Regions from separate parts of the Pedococcus sp. genome, predicted to be linked through region 2. Evidence: predicted binding sites of a transcription regulator. Region 2 holds the regulator's gene; each other region holds the start of a gene.
What was found. Region 2 encodes LexA, which represses DNA repair genes until DNA is damaged. Its sites were predicted from a motif close to TCGAACANNTGTTCGA; they were not measured.

Region 1 (2,263 bases), on a different contig from region 2:
GCCAGGGCGAGCTGGCGCAGCACGATCTGCCGGGCCACGTCGTGGGGGTCCGGCTCGCCGTCACGGGACCGGAGGTCGTGCTCGGGGTCACCCGGGACGCCCGCTCGCCGGCGCCGGCGAGGCCTCCCGTCGTCGGTCGGCTGGGACTGGCGCCGCGCGGTGTCCCCGGCGGCACCGGTGGCCCCGGCGACCCCGGTGGCCGTCGCTGTCGCTGCCAAGGCAGCCTCGAGGGCCGCCCTGGCAGCGTCCTGCCTGGTGCTCACTGCTCTCAGAACTCGACCGGGACCTCGGCCACCGGGTCAGCCGGCTTGTCGACCTGGGGGCCGACGCCGAGCTTCTCCTTGATCTTCTTCTCGATCTCGTCGGCGAGGTCGGGGTTGTCCTTGAGGAAGTTGCGGGCGTTCTCCTTGCCCTGCCCGAGCTGGTCGCCCTCGTACGTGTACCAGGCGCCGGCCTTGCGGACGAAGCCGTGCTCCACACCCATGTCGATGAGGCCGCCTTCACGGGAGATGCCGTGGCCGTAGAGGATGTCGAACTCCGCCTGCTTGAAGGGCGGGGAGACCTTGTTCTTGACGACCTTGACCCGGGTGCGGTTGCCGACCGGCTCGCTGCCGTCCTTGAGGGTCTCGATGCGGCGCACGTCGAGGCGGACGGAGGCGTAGAACTTCAGCGCCTTGCCACCGGTGGTGGTCTCGGGCGAGCCGAACATCACGCCGATCTTCTCGCGGAGCTGGTTGATGAAGATCGCGGTGGTGCCGCTGGTGTTGAGGGCACCGGTGAGCTTGCGCAGCGCCTGGGACATGAGTCGGGCCTGGAGGCCGACATGGCTGTCGCCCATCTCGCCCTCGATCTCGGCGCGGGGCACGAGCGCGGCCACCGAGTCGATGACGATGATGTCGAGGGCGCCGGAGCGGATCAGCATGTCGGCGATCTCGAGCGCCTGCTCGCCGGTGTCGGGCTGGCTCACCAGGAGGGAGTCGGTGTCGACGCCGAGCTTCTTGGCGTACTCGGGGTCGAGGGCGTGCTCGGCGTCGATGAACGCGGCGATGCCGCCCTTGCGCTGGGCGTTCGCGACCGCGTGCAGGGCGACGGTGGTCTTGCCCGACGACTCCGGCCCGTAGATCTCGACGATGCGGCCCCGGGGCAGGCCGCCGATACCGAGTGCGATGTCGAGGGCGATCGACCCGGTGGGGATGATCTCGATGGGCGGCCGGACGTCGTCGCCGAGGCGCATCACCGCGCCCTTGCCGTGGCTCTTCTCGATCTGGCCCATGGTCGTCTCGAGGGCCTTGAGCTTCTGGTCGAAGCTGCCTGCGCTACTGCCTGTGGTCGGGCGAGCCATCGCCGCACCTGCTTTCTGTTCGTCGAGTCGGGCGCGCCTGCCTTCGACCCGCACAGTCCGTGGATCTCGTGTCGGGTCAGACGCTAGGAGGCACCACCGACAGCCGGCGCGATCCGCTGACGGGCAGTGGATGGCGTGACGACGAAGCCGCCTCTTGTGGACAGAATCTACCCGAACACGTGTTCGAAGTACGTCAAACCGACGACGACACGCCGAGCGTTCTCGGCGGGCCCGCTATCGCGCCGGGTGCCGGCCGCTGCGGCGCATCGGCGTGTGGGGGATGCCGTCCTCCAGGAATCCCCGCCCGTTCGGCTCGAAGCCGAACCGGGTGTACCAGTCCGCGAGGTGCGACTGGGCGTCGAGCACGACGTCCCGCTCCCCCGCCACGGCCAGGGCCGCCTCCACCAGCGCGGCGGCCAGACCCGCCCCGCGGTGCTCCGCCAGGGTCGCGACGCGACCGATCCGCAGCACCCCGCCCTCGTCGAGCAGGCGCAGGGTGGCCACCGGCTCCCCGCCCCGCTCGACCCAGAGGTGGCGCGCCGCCGGGTTCGTGTCGCGGCCGTCGAGGTCGAGGTAGGGGCAGTCCTGCTCGACGACGAAGACCCGGGAGCGCAGGGCCCACAGCCGGTACGCCGTCTCCACGGGGAGGTCCGCGAACGCGGCGACCCGGACCTCGTCGCCCCTCGGCGTCCGCTCCCCCGCGTCTCCCCCCACCGGGTCACCAGCCATGTGTGCCCGGCCCACCCTTGAACGGGCCGACCACCGCCGAGGTGATCCAGCCGCCGTAGAAGCCGCCCGACTGGGGGGTCACGCGCTCCCCGTCGACCAGGCACGCGTCGACGAGCCCGGGCATGACGGCGAGGTAGCCGGCGATGGCCCGGAACGACGCGGTGGGCTCGGGGTACCACCAGGCCGCGCGCG
Region 2 (2,263 bases):
CCGGCTGGAGGCCCGCGGTGTGCACTGGCGCCGGCTCACGGTCGGCGGTGGGCTCTAGCTCGCAGCGGGGATGAGCAGCGTCTGACCGGCGTGGACGTGGGTGCTGGGGAGGTTGTTCGCGAGCTGGATCTGGGCGACGGCCTCGGACATCGGCACCCCCGGCAGCTGCTCGACCGCGATCTGGGACAGCGTCTGCCCCGCCTGGACCGTGGTGGCGTGGTCCGCGGCGGGCGTGACCGCGGCGGCATCACCGCCGCCGAACACCGTCAGGGCCAGCGCGACCAGCGCCGCGGCGACGGTGAGGGTGATGGCCAGGCGACCGGCTCGGGTGATGCGCAGCGGGCCCGCCACCGGAGTCGGTACGGCGTCACCGGTCGGGACGAGGACGAGCCGCGGGCGGGACGGCCGGCCCGGCACGCGGGCCGGTGCGGGGGTCAGGTCCCAGGCGACTGCTGCACTCATGGTGTCCTCCGTCTCCGGGCCCCGCGGGTGCGGGGCCGAGGTCTCCGAACGGGTGTTCGATCGAACGTCTGTACGATTTCTAGCACCCTTCGCGGTCAGGTTCAAGACACGCATCGAACACGTGTTTGGCAAGTGTGTTCGAACCCCATAGGCTGTGCTCATGCCTCGAAGCACACCAGAGGCCACCGACAGTCCCACCGACAGTCCCAGCGAGAGCGCCCCGCCAGCCCACCGGCATACGGCGTCTGACCTGCAGAAATGGGGAGAGGCATGAGCGACGGCACCAACGTCAAGGAGCTTCCCGAGCGCGACCGCGGCGACGGCCTGACCGTCCGCCAGCGCCGCATCCTCGAGGTCATCCGCAACTCCGTCGACCGCCGTGGCTACCCGCCGAGCCTGCGTGAGATCGGCGAGGCCGTCGGGCTCACCTCCCCCAGCTCCGTCGCCCACCAGCTGTCGTCGCTGGAGCGCAAGGGCTTCCTGCGCCGCGACCCCAACCGTCCGAGGGCGATCGAGGTGGTCTCCCCCGACTCCCCCGCCGACATGCGCGGCTACCGCGGCGGCGCGGCGCCCGACGACGCCGACGCGCCGTTCGACGAGACCGGGATCAACGACCAGCGGCCCGAGGCCTCCTACGTCCCGGTCCTCGGCCAGATCGCCGCCGGCGTGCCCATCACGGCCGAGGAGTCCGTCGAGGACGTCTTCCCGCTCCCCAAGCAGATCGTGGGCGAGGGGCAGCTCTTCCTGCTCAAGGTCGTCGGCGACTCGATGGTCGACGCCGCCATCTGCGACGGCGACTGGGTCGTGGTGCGCCAGCAGCCGACCGCCGACAACGGCGACATCGTCGCGGCGATGCTCGACAACGAGGCCACCGTCAAGACCTTCAAGCGCAAGGACGGCAAGGTGTGGCTGCTGCCGCACAACCCGGCCTTCGACCCGATCGACGGCGACCACGCCACGGTCCTGGGCAAGGTCACGGCCGTCCTGCGGCGCGTCTGACGCTGCCCCGCCCGGGTGGCTCCCCTCAGTCGCCCAGCACGTCGAGGTAGCGGCTGACCACCTCGGTCACCTCGTCCGTGGCGTCGGCCTCGTCCCACAGCTCCCACCACTCGTTGTCGTCGTGGCGCAGCGCCCGGCGCAGCACCGTGGCGGCGAGCTCGTCGAGGTCGTCGTCGACCTCGAGCGGGTCCTCCTCGATCCACCGCGGCCGGAAGCGCTCCCGCCCCAGGCAGTCCGGGTCGACCGAGCCCGCGACCACGGCGGCAGCCGCCACGGCCTGCGCCATCAGGGGCGCCTCGATGTACGCCTCCGCCCGGACCACCTGGCGCAGTGCCCGCACCACCTTCTGCGGCCGCTCCTCCGGCTCTGCCTCCTCCAGGTCGTCGAGGAAGTCGAGTGCGTCGTCGTTCTCGAACGGGCCCACGCGCACTGCCGTCATGTGATCACCTCACCCCGTGTGTCCACCTCCTCGCGATGGTAGGTCCGGACCCGCGTTCGGGAAACCCGTTCTGCCCCCTTTGCCGACCGAGCGGGTGCCTACGTCGCCGGCCGGAGGTGGGCGCCGGCAGCCTCGCCTAGCGTGGTCGGAGGGACCCACGCCAACCGCTCACCCGGGGGGAACCATGGGCACGGTCCGTGCCGTCGCGACGCTGTCACTGGGCGTGCTGGCCCTGGCGGCCTGCGGTGGCGAGGCGGTTCCGGAGGCTCGCGTGGCGGTGGCCGCGCCCGTCGCGGCGACAGCGGGTGCGCCCGCTCCGGACGCGGACCCGGCGCACCCGAGGGGCCTGGTCGCGATCGGGCA
Region 3 (2,263 bases), on a different contig from region 2:
AGGCGCGGCACGAGCTCGAGGCCGCCGACGCGATCATGGTGGTCGAGGACGGCAAGCCGGTGGGCGTGCTGACGCGGGCAGACCTCTTGGCCTCGCTGGTCGACTGAGCGCAGACAGCCTCAGCGGAGGCGCCGGGCCATCTGTGGCTCCGGCGCCTCCGCCGTTCCCGGGTGGAAGATGCCGGCCAACGCCTCGACGCCGTCGACCAGCCGTGGCCCGGGCCGGGCGAACGACGCGTTGGCGTCCACCGCCCACACCGGTAGGCCGTCGGGCAGGTGCCCGTCGTCGATCGCCTTCTGCGCCAACGCCGTCGCGCCGTCCAGGTGGTACCCGCAGGGAGCGGCGACGATGACGTCGGGCGCGCTCCTGCGCACGGCCTCCCACGTGGTGCGCGCTGACTTCTCACCCGGCACGCCGAGCGCGTTGACGCCGCCGGCAGCCGTCACCATCTCGGGTACCCAGTGGCCCGGGGCGAAGGGCGGGTCCGTCCACTCGAGCACCAGCGCGCGCGGGCGAGGTCGCCCCGCAACCGTTTCGGCGATGGTGGCGAGGTGCCGGCGCAGTGCGGCGACCAGCCGCTCGGCTGCGTCCTCGGTGCCCGTGGCCGCTCCGAGCGTGGTGATGGAGTCGAGCACGTCGTCGAGGGTGTGTGGGTCGATGGTCAGCACCGCGGCGCGGCAGCCGAGGTAGGCGAGGGCGTCGTCGACCTTGCTGACGTCGACGGCGCACACGGCGCAGAGGTCCTGGGTCACGACCAGGTCCGCGTCGAGCTGGGCCAGGGCGCCCGCGTCCAGGTGGTAGAGGTCCTCCCCGGCGTGCATGGCCTTCGTGACGAACGCGTCGATCTCGTGCGGACCGAGGCCCTCGGGGATGGCGGTGGTCGAGACGATCCGGCGGCTGCGCGCCTCCTCGGGGAAGTCGCACTCGAAGGTCACGCCCACCACCTGGTCTCCCGCGCCGAGGGCGAAGAGGATCTCGGTCGTCGACGGCAGGAGGGAGACTGTCCGCATGGGCCTGACCCTACGCGTGCTGGGGAAGCCCCGACGAGCCGTACCGATACCACGGCCTCAGTCGGTGAGCCGCCTGTGGGAGCGGGCTCTCGTCACGGGCTGATCCGCAGGCCGACCGCCATGTCGAGGCACGCGATGGGTTGTCCACAGCCTGCCCGCTGGTGATCTCCGTTGTCGGCGCCACCGCCTAGGATTCGTACATACGTTCGCATCTGGCGTGATGCCGGTTCGCGACCTGACAGGTTGAGGTGGGGGAGGTGGTTCTCAGTGACGGAGCACTCGCGAGCGACGGTTGGCCGTCCGCTCGATGCGCCACCCGTGCCGGTGCCGCTGACGACGGCCGAGCTGCGCGACATCCTGACCCGCCTGCCAGGCCTTGACGCCGCGGTGTCCGACGCCGAGCGGGTCGAGCAGCTCGGGCTGCTGGAGTCGATCAAGGCCGCCGCGGCCGGCGCGCAGGCCAGGGTGGCGGTGGCCTTCGACGCCTCGCAGCGGGAGGACCAGGCCGCTCGGGGAGTGCCCGCGCGGGAGCGCGGCCGAGGCATCGCCGCCCAGGTCGCCCTGGCTCGACGCGAGTCGGCCCACTGGGGCTCCCGACACCTCGGCCTCGCCACGGCCCTGCACCGGGAGCTCCCGCACACGCAGGGCCACCTCGCCTCTGGCGCGGTGAGCGAGTGGCGGGCGACTCTCGTGGCGCGCGAGACAGCCCACCTCGACCCGGACGTCAGGCGCCAGGTGGACGCCGCGATCGCCGGCGAGCTGCCCACGTGGGGCAACGCGCGCACTGCCCGCGAGGTGCGGGCGCTGGCGCAGCGGCTCGACCCGGCCTCGGCGGTCAACCGCGCCGCCCGAGCAGCAGCCGACCGGCGGGTCACGATCCGTCCGGCCCCCGACACCATGGCGGTCCTGACCGCCACCCTCCCGGTCGCCCAGGGCGTGGCCGCCTACGCCGCCCTGACGGCAGCAGCGGAGCAGGCTGCGGCCACCGGGCAGGCGGGCGACCGCAGCCGTGGGCAGGTCATGGCCGACACCCTCGTCCAGCGCCTCACCGGGCAGGCCGCGGCGGCCGCCGTCCCGGTCGAGATCCAGCTCGTCATGACCGACACCAGCCTGCTGGACGCCGGCACCGAGCCGGCACACCTCCCCGGCCATGGCCCCATCCCGGCGACCCTCGCACGCGATCTCCTTCGCGCCACGGAGCAGCACACGTCCCCCGGCCACACCGGGGCGCCCGATGGTGTGGCAGCGGAGGC

Region 1: a site for LexA is predicted at 1,514-1,529, ahead of recA (recombinase RecA). Genes of this name have one in related genera too.
Region 3: a site for LexA is predicted at 1,205-1,220, ahead of VIB11_RS13120 (DUF222 domain-containing protein). Genes of this name have one in related genera too.

What each region holds. Positions count from the first base shown of each region.
Region 1 covers NZ_DATBMI010000182.1:23,508-25,770, forward strand. Annotated here, with positions in the region: gene VIB11_RS14230 (regulatory protein RecX) at 1-263, opposite strand, end outside; gene recA (recombinase RecA) at 269-1,342, opposite strand; gene VIB11_RS14240 (GNAT family N-acetyltransferase) at 1,577-2,071, opposite strand; gene VIB11_RS14245 (DUF427 domain-containing protein) at 2,061-2,263, opposite strand, start outside.
Region 2 covers NZ_DATBMI010000117.1:22,140-24,402, forward strand. Annotated here, with positions in the region: gene VIB11_RS09725 (LysM peptidoglycan-binding domain-containing protein) at 55-462, opposite strand; gene lexA (transcriptional repressor LexA) at 733-1,461, shown strand; gene VIB11_RS09735 (DUF4259 domain-containing protein) at 1,487-1,900, opposite strand; gene VIB11_RS09740 (SGNH/GDSL hydrolase family protein) at 2,085-2,263, shown strand, end outside.
Region 3 covers NZ_DATBMI010000164.1:2,797-5,059, reverse strand. Annotated here, with positions in the region: partial or broken gene VIB11_RS13130 (pyridoxal-phosphate dependent enzyme) at 1-107, shown strand, start outside; gene VIB11_RS13125 (cobalamin-binding protein) at 120-1,010, opposite strand; gene VIB11_RS13120 (DUF222 domain-containing protein) at 1,278-2,263, shown strand, end outside.